Regions from separate parts of the Geobacillus sp. Sah69 genome, predicted to be linked through region 4. Evidence: riboswitches for the same ligand, from Rfam matches in the RefSeq annotation. Region 4 holds a riboswitch; each other region holds the start of a gene.

The links. A riboswitch is a leader RNA that binds a small molecule or an ion and turns the genes downstream of it on or off. The one in region 4 is predicted to bind S-adenosylmethionine.
Region 1: linked by a shared signal. The riboswitch ahead of metK (methionine adenosyltransferase) and the one ahead of mtnW (2,3-diketo-5-methylthiopentyl-1-phosphate enolase) in region 4 are both predicted to bind S-adenosylmethionine.
Region 2: linked by a shared signal. The riboswitch ahead of AP057_RS12665 (methionine ABC transporter ATP-binding protein) and the one ahead of mtnW (2,3-diketo-5-methylthiopentyl-1-phosphate enolase) in region 4 are both predicted to bind S-adenosylmethionine.
Region 3: linked by a shared signal. The riboswitch ahead of AP057_RS01060 (hypothetical protein) and the one ahead of mtnW (2,3-diketo-5-methylthiopentyl-1-phosphate enolase) in region 4 are both predicted to bind S-adenosylmethionine.

Annotation. Positions count from the first base shown of each region.
Region 1 covers NZ_LLKS01000056.1:56,978-60,556, reverse strand. Annotated here, with positions in the region: gene pckA (phosphoenolpyruvate carboxykinase (ATP)) at 1-1,198, opposite strand, end outside; SAM riboswitch class I at 1,418-1,532, shown strand; gene metK (methionine adenosyltransferase) at 1,662-2,873, shown strand; gene AP057_RS13345 (gamma carbonic anhydrase family protein) at 2,896-3,444, opposite strand.
Region 2 covers NZ_LLKS01000054.1:12,469-16,047, reverse strand. Annotated here, with positions in the region: gene AP057_RS12670 (methionine ABC transporter permease) at 1-605, opposite strand, end outside; gene AP057_RS12665 (methionine ABC transporter ATP-binding protein) at 595-1,623, opposite strand; SAM riboswitch class I at 1,712-1,821, opposite strand; gene AP057_RS12660 (ISLre2-like element ISGsp3 family transposase) at 2,054-3,421, opposite strand.
Region 3 covers NZ_LLKS01000009.1:4,463-8,041, forward strand. Annotated here, with positions in the region: gene AP057_RS01050 (ABC transporter permease) at 1-246, shown strand, start outside; gene opp4A (oligopeptide ABC transporter substrate-binding protein) at 260-2,044, shown strand; SAM riboswitch class I at 2,095-2,199, shown strand; gene AP057_RS01060 (hypothetical protein) at 2,283-2,606, shown strand; partial or broken gene AP057_RS01065 (VOC family protein) at 2,623-3,006, shown strand; gene AP057_RS01070 (PaaI family thioesterase) at 3,107-3,579, shown strand, end outside.
Region 4 covers NZ_LLKS01000019.1:302,703-306,281, forward strand. Annotated here, with positions in the region: gene AP057_RS03365 (carbon-nitrogen family hydrolase) at 1-63, opposite strand, end outside; gene AP057_RS03370 (pyridoxal phosphate-dependent aminotransferase) at 160-1,335, shown strand; SAM riboswitch class I at 1,475-1,583, shown strand; gene mtnW (2,3-diketo-5-methylthiopentyl-1-phosphate enolase) at 1,661-2,902, shown strand; gene mtnX (2-hydroxy-3-keto-5-methylthiopentenyl-1-phosphate phosphatase) at 2,899-3,561, shown strand; gene AP057_RS03385 (methylthioribulose 1-phosphate dehydratase) at 3,558-3,579, shown strand, end outside.

The sequences.
Region 1 (3,579 bases), on a different contig from region 4:
GCAAAAACGGTGCGCCGAAGCACGTTGAGAACGTTGCTTCCGGTTCGGTGACGCCGCGTTCGGTGCCGGCGAGCTTGCTTGTGTAGCCGCTTAAGAAATGGTACATCGCCTGTTCGCGCGTCAGCTTGCTGATCGGCGGCAGGACGCCGAACGCATCGGCTGTCAAAAACACGATCGTGGACGGATGGCCGGCGACGCTCGGGTCGATGATGTTTTGGATCGCCTGAAGCGGGTAGGCGGCGCGTGTGTTTTCCGTCAGCGTGCCGTCGTCGTAATTCGGCACCCGCGTCGCGTCATCGAGAACGACGTTTTCGAGCACCGCGCCGAAGCCGATGGCGTCAAAAATTTGCGGCTCTTTCTCGCGCGATAGCTTGATGCATTTCGCATAGCAGCCGCCTTCGATGTTGAAAATGCCGCGGCTTGACCAACCGTGTTCGTCATCGCCGATCAAGCGGCGGTTCGGGTCGGTCGAGAGCGTCGTTTTTCCCGTTCCCGACAAGCCGAAAAAGAGGGCGACGTCGCCTTCCTGCCCGACGTTGGCCGAGCAGTGCATCGGCAGGATGCCTTGTTCCGGCAGCACATAGTTCATGACCGAGAAAATCGATTTTTTCATTTCGCCGGCATACTCGGTGCCGCCGATCAACACGGTGCGCCGTTCAAACGAGATGATGATGAACGCTTCCGAGCGCGTCCCGTCCACCTTCGGGTCGGCTTTAAAGTTCGGCGCGCAAATGACGGTGAATTGCGGCTCGTGCGCGGCGAGCTCCTCGGCGCTCGGGCGGATGAACAGCTGATGGACGAACAAGTTGTGCCAGGCGAATTCGTTGACGACTTGAATCGGCAGCCGGTATTTCGGATCGGCGCCGGCAAAGCCTTTAAAGACGAACAGTTCATCTTGTTTCATTAAATAATCGAGCACTTTGTCGTACAGTTTCTCAAACGTTTCCGGAGACATCGGCTGGTTGACCGTTCCCCAGTCGATCGTTTGCTTCGTGGACGGTTCTTCGACGATGTATTTGTCTTTCGGCGACCGCCCCGTGTACTTGCCGGTTGTCACCGCGACGGCTCCGGTGTGGGTCAGCCGTCCTTCGTTCCGTTGCAGGACTTTCTCGACGAGCTCGGCGACGGACAATTGGTGATGTACGTACGGTTTTTGTAGCAATAAATCAAGCTTATTCGTCATGTTTGCGATCCCCATGTTCAAAACCTGCCTTCTTTTTGTAATCACTCTTGAAAATAGTATAACACATTTTTATTAATAGCCCATACTAATTGCGTGGGTTTTTCAAACTTTATTTTTGCCCAATGTGTCGATTTCCTTGAGGAAATAATTTTCTCGGCTGGAAATGATAAAAAATGAATTTTGATAGTTGACTTTGCCGATTCCGTTGCGATAAGATAAGTCATTGAACGGATACTCTTATCCCGAGCCGGTGGAGGGACAGGCCCGATGAAGCCCAGCAACCGTCACAACTGGACATGTGTGAAATGGTGCTAACCTGTGGCAAGGCGCAGTCCTTGAACGATAAGAGTGAAAGGAAGCAATACGATTGCCATGACCTTTCCTCAGCCGTTACAGGAAAGGTTTTTTATATTGCGAAGGGAAAAAGGGAAATGAGTTCCGTGTCGCCACATTATGCCAAGAGGAGGAAACAAACCGAATGTCAGCCAAACGCCGCTTGTTTACTTCAGAGTCTGTGACGGAAGGACATCCGGATAAAATTTGCGACCAAATTTCTGACGCCATTTTGGATGCCATTTTGGAAAAAGATCCGACCGCCCGCGTCGCCTGCGAAACGAGCGTCACGACCGGGCTGGTGCTCGTGAGCGGGGAAATCACGACATCAACATACGTGGACATTCCGCGCATCGTCCGCGATACGATCCGGGAGATCGGCTACACGCGCGCCAAATACGGATTTGACGCTGATACGTGCGCGGTGCTGACGTCGATTGACGAACAATCGCCGGACATTGCGATGGGGGTGGACCGGGCGCTCGAGGCGCGCGAAGGTCAGATGACTGATGAGGAAATTGAAGCGATCGGCGCCGGCGACCAAGGATTGATGTTTGGGTTCGCCTGCAATGAGACGGAAGAATTGATGCCACTGCCGATTTCGCTTGCGCACCGCTTGGCGCGCCGATTGGCGGAAGTGCGCAAAACGGACGTCTTGCCGTACTTGCGGCCGGACGGGAAAACGCAAGTGACGATCGAATACGATGAAAACGGCAAACCGGTGCGCGTCGATACGATCGTCGTTTCCGCGCAGCACCATCCGGAAATTACGCAAGAGCAAATCGAGCGCGACATTAAAGAGCAGGTCATCAAGCCGGTCGTGCCCGCGGAGCTGCTTGATGAGAACACGAACTATTTCATCAACCCGACAGGACGGTTTGTCATCGGCGGTCCGCAAGGGGATGCTGGGTTGACGGGGCGCAAAATCATCGTCGATACGTACGGCGGCTACGCCCGCCACGGCGGTGGCGCGTTCTCGGGCAAAGATCCGACGAAAGTCGACCGCTCGGCAGCGTATGCGGCCCGCTATGTCGCGAAAAACATCGTCGCGGCAGGACTGGCCGACAAATGCGAAGTGCAGCTCGCCTACGCGATCGGCGTCGCCCGTCCGGTATCGATTTCCATTGATACATTCGGCACCGGCAAAGTGTCGGAAGATATTTTGATTGAGGTCGTGCGCAGCAACTTCGATCTCCGCCCGGCGGGCATCATCAAAATGCTTGACCTGCGCCGCCCGATTTACAAACAGACGGCTGCTTACGGCCATTTTGGGCGTACGGACATCGACTTGCCGTGGGAGCGCACTGATAAAGCGACGACGCTGAGAGAACAAGCGCTGGCGCTGGCGGACAAGTGATGAAAGAAAAAGAGCTGCCTGATCACGGTAGCTCTTTTTTGTCGGCGCACGATGTCCGCTGTTGCTGCAGCGCTTTGTAATACTGCCCTTTCTCGACATATTCGCGGCGGATGCGCTCCATTTCGCGGATATCGTCTTCCGTCAGTTCGCGGACGACTTTCGCCGGCCGGCCGAGGGCGAGCGTGTTGGGTGGAATTTTTTTGCCCGGCGGCACTAAACTGCCGGCGCCGATAAACGCGCCTTCCCCGATTTCCGCGCGGTCCAAAATGATTGAGCCCATGCCGATGAGCGCGTTTTTGCGAACGATGGCGCTGTGCAAAATGACTTGATGGCCGACCGTCACCCCGTCCTCAATGATAAGCGGATTGTTTGGACTTTGATGCAAAATTGAGTTATCTTGAATATTGACCCGGTTGCCAATCACCGTTGGTGCCACATCGCCGCGAATGACGGTATTGAACCAAATGCTTGTCTCTTCGCCGATCACGACATCGCCGGTGATCGTCACATAGTCGGCGATAAAGGCGGAGGCGGCAATTTGCGGCGTTTTGCCTTTGTATGGGTAAATCATGGGCGTTCGTTCCTTTCTGTTGCAAAATCGATCGTTCACCATGTATTGTACAACGCTGCGTCCAAATCGCCAACGAAAGCGAGCGCGCCTAATCGGGATTGGTGAAAAATGTTTCGTTTCGCCCGATGAGTGGTT
Region 2 (3,579 bases), on a different contig from region 4:
AACACCAATACGGTTGCGACAAATGTCACATCGTTATGGTTGCGCTGGAACCCTTCCAAATACGCCAAGTTCCCAAGCCCGCCGGCGCCGATGGCTCCAGCCATCGCTGTATAGCTGACGAGCGACACCGCCGTCACCGTAATGCCGGAGACAAGCGCCGGCAATGACTCCGGCAGCAGCACTTTCCAAATGATCGTCCACGTTGAGGCGCCCATCGCTTGGGCTGCTTCGATGACGCCTTTATCAATTTCGCGAAGGGCAATCTCCACCATGCGGGCGTAAAACGGCGCGGCCCCAATGACCAAAGCCGGCAGCGCCGCATTGGCGCCAAGCATCGTCCCGACGAGCCAGGTGGTAAACGGAATGAGCAAAATGATCAAAATAATAAACGGAATGGAGCGGAAAATGTTCACAAACGCCGCAATCACGGTATTGACAAACCGGTTTTCCCATAGGTTGCCCTTCGCTGTCAAAAATAGAAGCAAGCCAAGAACGATTCCGAGAACGAAAGTGGCCGCCACCGCCACTCCCGTCATATACAGCGTCTCGACCGTCGCCGCCCACATTGTCTCCCATTGGACGTTCGGCAGGAGGTTAGCGAGCATCGTGAATCACCTCCACCGCCACCTGCTGGCGTTGAATGTAGTCAAGCGCCCGGTCAATTTCATCCGCCGCCCCATTGATGTGCACAAACAGCACCCCATAAGCGCCTTGATGGGTTTGCGAAATTTTCCCTTGCAAAATATTCATATCGACGGCAAATTGCCGCACGACCTGGCTGATGAGCGGCTGGCCGGCCGCCGCGCCGACAAACGTCAGCTGCGCGATCAGCCCGTTCGGGTATTGGCCAAACAAATGGGAAATCGCCTCTTCCGTCTCCTCCGGCTCGACGAGCTGCTTGACGAACCGCTTCGTGATCGGCTGCTGCGGGTTGCGGAACACGTGCAACACGTCGCCTTGCTCAACGATTTTGCCGTTTTCCATCACGGCGACGCGGTCGCAAATTTTGCGGATGACGTGCATTTCATGGGTGATCAGCACGATCGTCAGCCCGAGCCGCTTGTTGATGTCAACGAGCAAGTCCAAAATCGCATCGGTCGTCTGCGGGTCCAACGCCGATGTCGCCTCGTCGCAAAGCAGCACTTTCGGGTTGTTGGCGAGCGCCCGGGCAATGCCGACACGCTGCTTTTGCCCGCCGCTCAACTGCGACGGATACGCCTCTTCCCGCCCCGTGAGCCCGACGAGCTCGATCAATTCATCGACCCGTTTTTGCCGCTCCGCTTTCGGAACACCCGCAATCTCGAGCGGAAACGCAATGTTTTCCCGCACTGTGCGCGACCAAAGCAAGTTGAAATGTTGGAAAATCATCCCGATCTCTTGACGCGCCTTGCGCAGCTCCCGCCCTTTGATGCGCCCCATGTCGCGGCCGGCGACGACCACCCGGCCGCCCGTCGGCTTCTCGAGCCCATTGAGCAAGCGGATGAGCGTACTTTTCCCCGCGCCGCTGTAGCCGATAATGCCGAAAATTTCCCCTTCGCGAATCTCAAGCGACACATTGTCGACGGCCGTGACCGAGCCGTTAGCCGCTTGATAGATCTTTGTCACATGTTCGAGTGTAATCATCGTTTCACCTTCCTCCCCAAGGCGGCGGAGCGCAAAAAGAAAACCTTTCTGCCCGCAGAGAACAGAAAGGTATTGTGCACCATTCCGTCTCTTATCTCTCAAAGCAGGCCGCTTTGTGTGAATTGGCACCTTTTCAGCGCACGCGCTGACGGTTGCCGGGCTTCATTGGGCACATCCCTCCACCTCTCTTGATAAGAGCGCAACAATCGCCTATTCGATTGACTACAACTGTGATTGTATCACCTTGTGTCGAACATTGTCAATAAAAATTTCACCCAAGAGTCAGTCAAGACTTTGTGGAGAACATTTTTTCGGTTCACTACGGGTGTTGTCAATCACTAGTTAGCGAACCATTTTCAGGAATTCATATCGTAAGCGCTTTCGGACTCTCATCCCTCATCTTGAGGCGATGATACGATATTCCATTTTTTTACACCCAACCACCATCCCGGAGCGCCGACAACGCTTGATGGATCGGCGTCCCGGATGACCGCTGCAGACACGGTAGATTCTGACGCACCACATCTGCCCATAACCGTCCGGCCTTCCGTTTGGCCTGTTCGATCCGCTTGGACTTTGTTGAGGCCGAGGCCGCCGTTCGGGTCTCTTCTTCCTCCACCAACTGCCCATTTCTCCGCCAAATCCCGTCGATTCGGGCCGCCATCGCCCTCAGAAACGCCCGAAGCCCTTGGTCTTTCCAGCTGCGGCGGGATTTCACCCGATGCGCAAACCGGCTCATCACGCTCTCGGCGTGGCCCATCGGACGCATGCCGGTCGTCTCCACCCCTTGCTCCGACAGCCACTCCCGATAGTCCCGGATGCATCCCGGCATCGACTCGATCCGRCGGATCATGGCAGCCATCTGCTTCTCTTTCGCTTCGTCCTCCAACGTGCCGACCGCGCTGTTCAGCTCCACSAGAAGYCCCTCTTCGTCTTGTTTCGCCAGCTTCTTCCGCACCTCCCGCCAACGCGGATGGCCGGACAGACACTGACGCAGCTCCCGCGCCACATGAAATCGATCCAGCTGAAAGCASGCYCGCTTYCCAAAATACTCCCGGCAGGCCGTGATCCACGACGCCGCGTCGCCGTTGATGATCAAMAGGTCCCGGCACGGRTCATAGGCATATTCGTTCATCAGCCACTCTTCGAACCGTTCCCACACGTCTCCCTCCCCTTCATGGAGGTAGTGGCGCCGGTTCACGAGCTCGAGCTGCGAACCGTTTCGTTTCCATCCYTCGTGAACCGCCAGGATTTTCTCTTCTTTCGCCCGTTTCCCTTTCCCCTGGCGGGAAATRAACAGYCCATCCGCCTCCACAAACAGCACYCGGCCGTGCCGTTGGGAAACAGGGTGGTGCAGCGAGACAGGGGCCTCCAGCACCAGTTGGCGAATCGCCTCGTGGCTTAGGACCGCATACCCCACGATCGACTCCAACGTACGGGCCGCTTTGCGGTAGGAAGAGCACTCTACGGCCAACTCGACCGCCGTTTCCTCGAGGCAAGGGCTGATCGACTGCGCTCCATCAAAGCCCAGTTCGGCATCCAGCAAGAAGGTATACGCCCCCGCCTGCCGATCATAGTAGTAGTTCCGTCGAAACGTCACTTCTCCAAACAGCGTTTGGATCGTGGTCGGCCGTTTGTCTTTCAGCTGATACCGGCGCTTGTCCCGCGCTTCCGCCAGTTGTTGATCAATCTCCTCCAAAAGGGCCGCCAACAAGACAGCGAACACCTTTTGAAGAGTTCTGACTAATTGTTCCTCCAGCTCTTTTAATAAAGGCCATTCTGTGGTAAGATGTTTCATGGACTCTCTCCCTCCTGTTTTATGGATGTTGGTCATCACCATCATAGCAGGGAGAGAGTCCTTTTTGCATGACATTTGCTTTTTTCTACCGCGCTTCGCTTGGTGGCCCCGACGAGCGTCGCGAACAAAAGTTCGCAACCCTCGTCGGGGAATCATTC
Region 3 (3,579 bases), on a different contig from region 4:
TTGACGTTAAATTTGGCGGGCAACATCGGCATCGAGTCCGGGCTCACGTATCTTGGCTTCGGGCTGCCGGAGAGCACGCCGAGCTTAGGGACGTTGGTCAGCTATGCGACCAACCCGGATGTTTTGCAAAACAAATGGTGGGTTTGGTTGCCTGCGTCATTGCTTATTTTAGTGATGATGCTGTGCATAAATTTCATCGGCCAAGCGCTGAAACGTGCGGCTGATGCAAGACAACGACTAGGATAAGGGGGAAGAAAATGTGAAGAGAAAATGGCTGGCGGCTCTCGCCGCGCTCTTGCTCGTGCTCGCCGGGTGCACGGGCAAATCCGACACAACGAGCGGAAAGGGCAACAATAACGAAAAACCGGCGGCTCAGAAGGAAGACATCAGCAAATTCCCGATGACGGTGAAAAACGACGGGAAAATCATCGATGGCGGCGTGTTGAAATACGGCCTTGTGTCCGATACGCCGTTTGAAGGGACGCTCAGCTATGCATTCTACACCGGAGCGCCCGACGCAGAGATTTTGCAATTTTTTGACGAGTCGCTTTTCCGGACGAACGGTGACTATGAAATTACAAATGATGGGGCTGCCACGTATGAGTTGTCGGATGATAAAAAGACGATGACAATCCGTATTAAAGACAATGTGAATTGGCATGACGGCCAGCCGGTGACCGCTGAAGACTTGGAGTATGCGTATTTGGTCATCGGCCATAAAGATTACACCGGCGTCCGTTATGGCGATGCGCTCATCCAAGGGATCGTCGGGATGGAAGAATATCACAGCGGCAAAGCGGATAAAATTTCCGGCATTAAAGTCATCGACAAAAAGACGTTGACGATCACATGGAAACAGGCCAATCCGTCGGTGTTGACTGGCATTTGGGCGTATCCGCTGCCGAAGCATTACTTGAAAGACATTCCGATCAAAGACTTGGCGAAATCGGATAAAATCCGGAAAAACCCGATCGGGTTCGGTCCGTTTAAAGTGAAGAAAATCGTTCCGGGCGAGTCGGTAGAGTTTGTTCGCAATGATGACTACTGGGCTGGCAAACCGAACTTGGAAGGCGTCATTTTGAAAGTCGTCAGCCCGCAAGTCGTCCTGCAAGCGCTGAAAAAAGGCGAAATTGACGTCGCTGAGTTCCCGACTGACCAATATTTGAACGCGAAAGGGACGAAAAACATTCAGTTTATCGGTAAAGTGGATTTGGCGTACAACTATATCGGCTTTAAACTCGGCCATTGGGATGCGAAAAAGCAGGAAAACGTAATGGACAATCCGAAATTCCAAAACAAAAAACTGCGCCAAGCCATGGCGTACGCCATCAACAACCAAGAGGTGGCCGACCGCCTGTATCATGGTTTGCGCTTCCCGGCGACCACGCTGATCCCGCCGTCGTTCCCGGGCTATCATGACAGTTCCATCAAAGGGTATACGTACAATCCGGAAAAAGCGAAACAATTGCTGGATGAAGCGGGATATAAAGATGTGGATGGCGATGGCCTCCGCGAAGATCCAAACGGCAAAAAATTCAAGATCAACTTCTTGGCGATGAGCGGTGGGGACATCGCTGAACCGCTGGCCAAATTTTATATGCAATGCTGGAGAGATGTGGGCCTCGATGTTCAGCTTGTAGACGGACGCTTGGCGGAGTTCAACTCCTTCTACGATATGGTCGAAAAAGACGATCCGAAAGTGGATGTCTACGCCGCCTCTTGGGGAACTGGAACGGACGTCGACCCGTACGGATTGTACGGCCGCAACGCCATGTTCAACTACTCGCGTTGGGTGAACGAGAAAAATGATGAGCTGCTGGAAAAAGGCCATTCCGAACAGGCGTTTGACAAAGAATATCGTCGGAAAATTTACAGTGAATGGCAAAAGCTGATGAACGAAGAAGTGCCGGTCATCCCGACGTTGTATCGTTCCGCCATCTATGCGGTCAACAACCGTGTCGCCAACTTTACGGTTGACCCGAGCTCGAAGCTGACGTGGAAAGATGTCGGCGTCACGTCCGAGCAACCGGAAGTCGAACAATGACGATTGTTGCCTTTGATGATGTACGATAAGATAGAAGATAAATTGCATACGTCTTATCAAGAGTGGGCGAGAGAACGGGCTTGATGACCCCACAGCAACCTGCCGCAGGCAAGGTGCTAACACCCGCAAAGCGGTTTCGCTTTGGATGATAAGAACGGCTCATGACCCCTTTCGCATCATTCCGAGGCGAAGGGGGTTTTTGTCGATAGGGGGTGAAGGGGGAATAGTGAAGAGGGACATGTCGATCCGAGCTTGCATGGCCGCTCATCTCCCTGCCGCTGCGTTCGCCGTTTGTGTCATGCGCTGTGTGCAGGCGGAGCTCATCCGGTTTGACTCTAAGGCGGCGGTGCATGTCGACCGTGGGGACGGATACGTTCATTTGTATGGGGAAGCGCAAGGAACAGCCTTTTCGTTGTTGTTGACCAACAGTGAGGCGGACGAATGGAAGGCGGACGGACCGTACGCCCTTGACCGCTACATATGGACAGAGCTTGGGAAAAAAGGGATTTTCCCGATGCAGATGACGCCGTATTTACAAGCAGTATGGTTAATGGAGTCATAGAAAGGAAGAGGGACGAATGGCAGTCAAAAAATTTGAGCATGTCGGCATTCAAGTGAAAGACATCGAGGCATCGAAAGCGTTTTATCAAAACGTCGTCGGCTTGGAGCTGCTCGACGAAATGATTCATACGAACGGCACGATGAAATTGGCGTTTTTAGGGATTGACGGCTCGATCATTGTCGAGCTGATCGAAGGATACAATCCGGATTTGCCGACGGAAGGAAAAGTGCACCACGTGGCGTTTACGGTCGAAGGCATTGAGCAGGAGAAAGAACGGCTTTAGTCGCTCGGCGTCCCGCTAGTGTGGGATGAAATTACAACGCTCCCAAACGGGGCGAAATACTTATTTTTCCTTGGCCCGGACGGCGAATGGATCGAGTTTTACGAGCCGGCGCAATGAACGAAGGGGAAGGCGGCCATCGGTATGGCCGCCTTTTGCCGTGCAAGAAGGAAAATAGGGAGTGCACCGCGTATAGGTAAAGGGGAGAGGAGGAGAACAGATGGAGCCGCAAGTCATTCGCGCCATTCAAGACGACTACCCTGATGAATTCGCCTGGTGCTACGGCTGCGGACGGTTGAATGAACAAGGCCACCATTTCCGCACCGGGTGGCGGGGCGACAAAACGGTGACGGTGTATACGCCGCGTCCGGAACATACGGCGATTCCAGGGTTTGTGTACGGCGGGCTGATCGCCTCGCTCATCGACTGCCATGGCACCGGGTCGGCGGCGCTCGCCTTGCATCGGAAAAACGGCCATGAGCCGGGAAGCGGGGAAACGCCGCCGCGCTTTGTCACCGCGTCGCTTCACGTCGACTTTGTCAAGCCGACGCCGCATGGCGTGCCGCTTGTCGCCGTCGGAACGGTGACGGAGATTCACCCGAAAAAATGGCAAGTGGATACCGAGGTGTTCGCCAACGGCGAACTGTGCGCCCGCGGGCAAGTCGTCGCGGTCGTCATGCCGAAAACGTTTGT
Region 4 (3,579 bases):
TTCGTTTTTTGCTGGATCGCCAAATGCAATGTCAAGCTGCAGGCAGGCGATGCGGATCGTCATGAGCGTTCACCTCGGAAAAAATTTTCTTTACATTTTGCTTTTAACGATATATGATGTTGCACTAGAATTTCAAGAATGTTTGAGAAGGTGTGGACGATGACGATCGAATTTCCCTTTTCCGAACTGCTTGAACAGCTGCCGAAGCAGTTTTTCGCCTCGCTCGTGGCGAAAGTCGGTGCGAAGATCAAGGCGGGTTATGATGTGATCAACTTAGGGCAGGGCAATCCGGATCAGCCGACGCCAAAGCATATCGTCGAGGCGATGCAGCGGGCGGCGGCCAATCCGAAATACCATAAATATTCGCCGTTTCAAGGCTACTCGTTTTTGAAAAAAGCCGTAGCGGCGTTTTACGCGCGCGAGTACGGGGTGACGATCGACCCGGCCCGCGAGGTCGCCATCTTGTTCGGCGGCAAAGCCGGGCTTGTCGAGCTGCCGCTTTGCCTCGTCAACCCGGGCGATGTCGTGCTCGTCCCGGACCCGGGTTATCCGGACTATTGGTCGGGAATCGCGCTCGCCCGCGCGCGGATGGAAATGATGCCGCTTGTCGCGGAGAATGAGTTTCTGCCGGATTATTCGGCCATTCCCAGGGCGGCGGCCGACCGGGCGAAACTGATGTTTTTAAACTATCCGAACAACCCGACCGGCGCGACGGCGACGAAGGAGTTTTTTGCTGAAACGGTGGCATTTGCGGAAAAGTACGGCATAGCCGTTGTGCATGATTTTGCCTATGGCGCGATCGGCTTTGACGGCCAAAAGCCGGTCAGCTTTCTAGAAGTGGACGGGGCGAAAGACATTGGCGTTGAAATCTACACGTTCTCGAAAACGTACAATATGGCCGGCTGGCGCGTGGCGTTCGCTGTCGGCAATGAGCGGATCATCCGTGCCATTGAGTTGTTGCAAGATCATTTGTACGTCAGCTTGTTCGGCGCCGTCCAAGAAGCGGCGGCAGCTGCGCTCCTCGGCCCGCAAGACTGCGTCGCGGAGCTCGTTGCCTTGTACGAGGCGCGCCGCAATACGTTTATTCATGCTTTGCGCGCGATCGGCTGGGAAGCGCCGGCGCCGTCTGGATCATTTTTCGCCTGGCTTCCGTTGCCAAAAGGCGCATCATCCGCCGAATTTGCCGATCTGTTGCTTGAGCGGGCGCATGTCGCCGTTGCCCCAGGCATCGGTTTTGGAAAACACGGCGAAGGGTATGTGCGCGTTGGATTGTTGACCGATGAAGCGCGGCTTCGCGAAGCGGCGGAGCGGATCGGCCGGCTCGGATTGTTTTGAAAAAAAGAGCGGCAATGAACCGTTGACGGGACAACGTTGACCAGGCTGTTTTAAAAAAATGATTGACAACGGCGGCAAAGGCTGTCATAATTCAAAGTAAATTTGCCAATCGTTTGACAAGTGCATAAACGAGCAGGCTTTCTTATCAAGAGCAGGCGGAGGGACGAGCCCAATGAAGCCCGGCAACCGGCTTGGCGCACGCTAAGCACGGTGCTAATTCTTGCAGCGGAAACGCTGGGAGATAAGAAGAGCGCCATGAATGAATGACGCCTCTTCTTAGGAAGGGGCTTTTTTATTTCGCCATATATTGAAAGAGGGATGGACGATGAGTGCAGTCATTGCGACGTATTTTCTTCATGATGAACACGATATTCGCCAAAAAGCGGAAGGAATCGCGCTCGGCTTGACAGTCGGCACATGGACCGACTTGCCGCAGCTAGAGCAAGACCAGCTTCGCAAGCATAAAGGGGAAGTCGTTGCGATCGAAGAGCTTGGCGAGAGCGAGCGGGTAAACGCCTATTTCGGCAAGCGGTTGAAGCGGGCAATCGTCAAAATCGCTTACCCGACCGTCAACTTCAGCGCCGATTTGCCAGCATTGTTGGTGACGACGTTCGGCAAGCTGTCGCTTGACGGGGAAGTGCGGTTGCTTGATTTGGAATTTCCGGAAGAATGGAAGCGGCAGTTTCCGGGGCCGCGCTTTGGCATCGCCGGCATTCGCGAAAAGGTCGGAGTGTACGACCGCCCGCTGTTGATGAGCATTTTCAAAGGCATCGTTGGCCGCGATTTGGCGTATTTGACATCAGAGTTGAAAAAGCAAGCGCTTGGCGGCGTTGACTTGGTCAAAGATGACGAAATTTTGTTTGACAGCGATCGTCTGCCATTTGCGAAGCGCATTACAGAAGGCAAAGCGGCGCTCGAAGAGGTGTACGAACAAACAGGCAAGCGGACGCTGTATGCCGTCAACTTGACCGGCAAAACGTTTGAACTGAAAGAAAAAGCGAAACGGGCGGCTGTGCTTGGCGCCGATGTGCTGTTGTTCAACGTGTTCGCCTATGGATTGGACGTCCTACAAGGGTTGCGGGAAGATGAAGAGATTTCCGTTCCGATCATGGCCCACCCGGCGTTCAGCGGCGCGATCACGCCGTCGGAGTTTTACGGCGTCGCCCCGTCGCTCTTGCTTGGAAAGCTTTTGCGGCTTGCCGGCGCCGACTTTGTTCTGTTCCCATCGCCGTACGGCAGCGTCGCCTTGGAGCGCGAGCAGGCGCTTGGCATCGCCCGGGCGCTGACCGATGAACAAGAGCCGTTTGCCCGGGCGTTTCCAGTGCCATCGGCCGGCATCCATCCGGGCTTGGTGCCGCTCCTTGTCCGCGATTTTGGCCTTGACAGCGTCGTCAACGCCGGCGGCGGCATCCACGGCCACCCGGACGGGGCGATCGGCGGCGGAAAGGCGTTTCGCGCCGCCATCGACGCAGCGCTGGTCGGCCGTCCGCTTCGTGAAGCGGCGAAAGACAACGAGGCGCTGCAAAAGGCGATCGACCGCTGGGGCGCTATTGAGGTGGAAGCATGACGAAACAACTCGTTCTTTTTTGCGATTTTGACGGCACGATCACGGAAAACGACAACATCATCGCGATTATGAAACAGTTCGCCCCGCCGGAGTGGGAGGCACTAAAGGACGACATTCTCGCCCAGCGCATCTCCGTTCAGGAAGGCGTCGGAAAAATGTTTTCGCTTCTTCCGTCAGCGCTGAAAGGGGAGATTGTTGACTTTTTGCTTAGCACCGCCCGCTTGCGCGAAGGGTTCCGCGAGTTTGTCGCATGGACAAAAGAGCAAAGCATCCCGCTCTATATCGTGAGCGGCGGCATCGACTTTTTCGTCTATCCGCTGCTTGAAGGGCTCATTGAACCGGAGCGGATTTTTTGCAACGGTTCCGATTTCAGCGGTGAGACGATCCGCATCACATGGCCGCATGCATGTGACAGCCGGTGCCAAAACGGCTGCGGCTGCTGCAAGCCGTCGCTATTGCGCAGGCTTGCCCGCCCGGACGGGTATCACGTCGTCATCGGCGATTCGATCACCGACTTGGCGGTGGCCAGGCAAGCCGACTATGTGCTGGCGCGCGATTTTCTGCTTGAAAAATGTCAAGAGCTTGACCTGCCGCACGCGCCATTTGCGACGTTTTTTGACGTGATGGATGCGTTGCAGCGAATGGAGGTGATCGTATGAGCATCGTCGTGAAAAAGT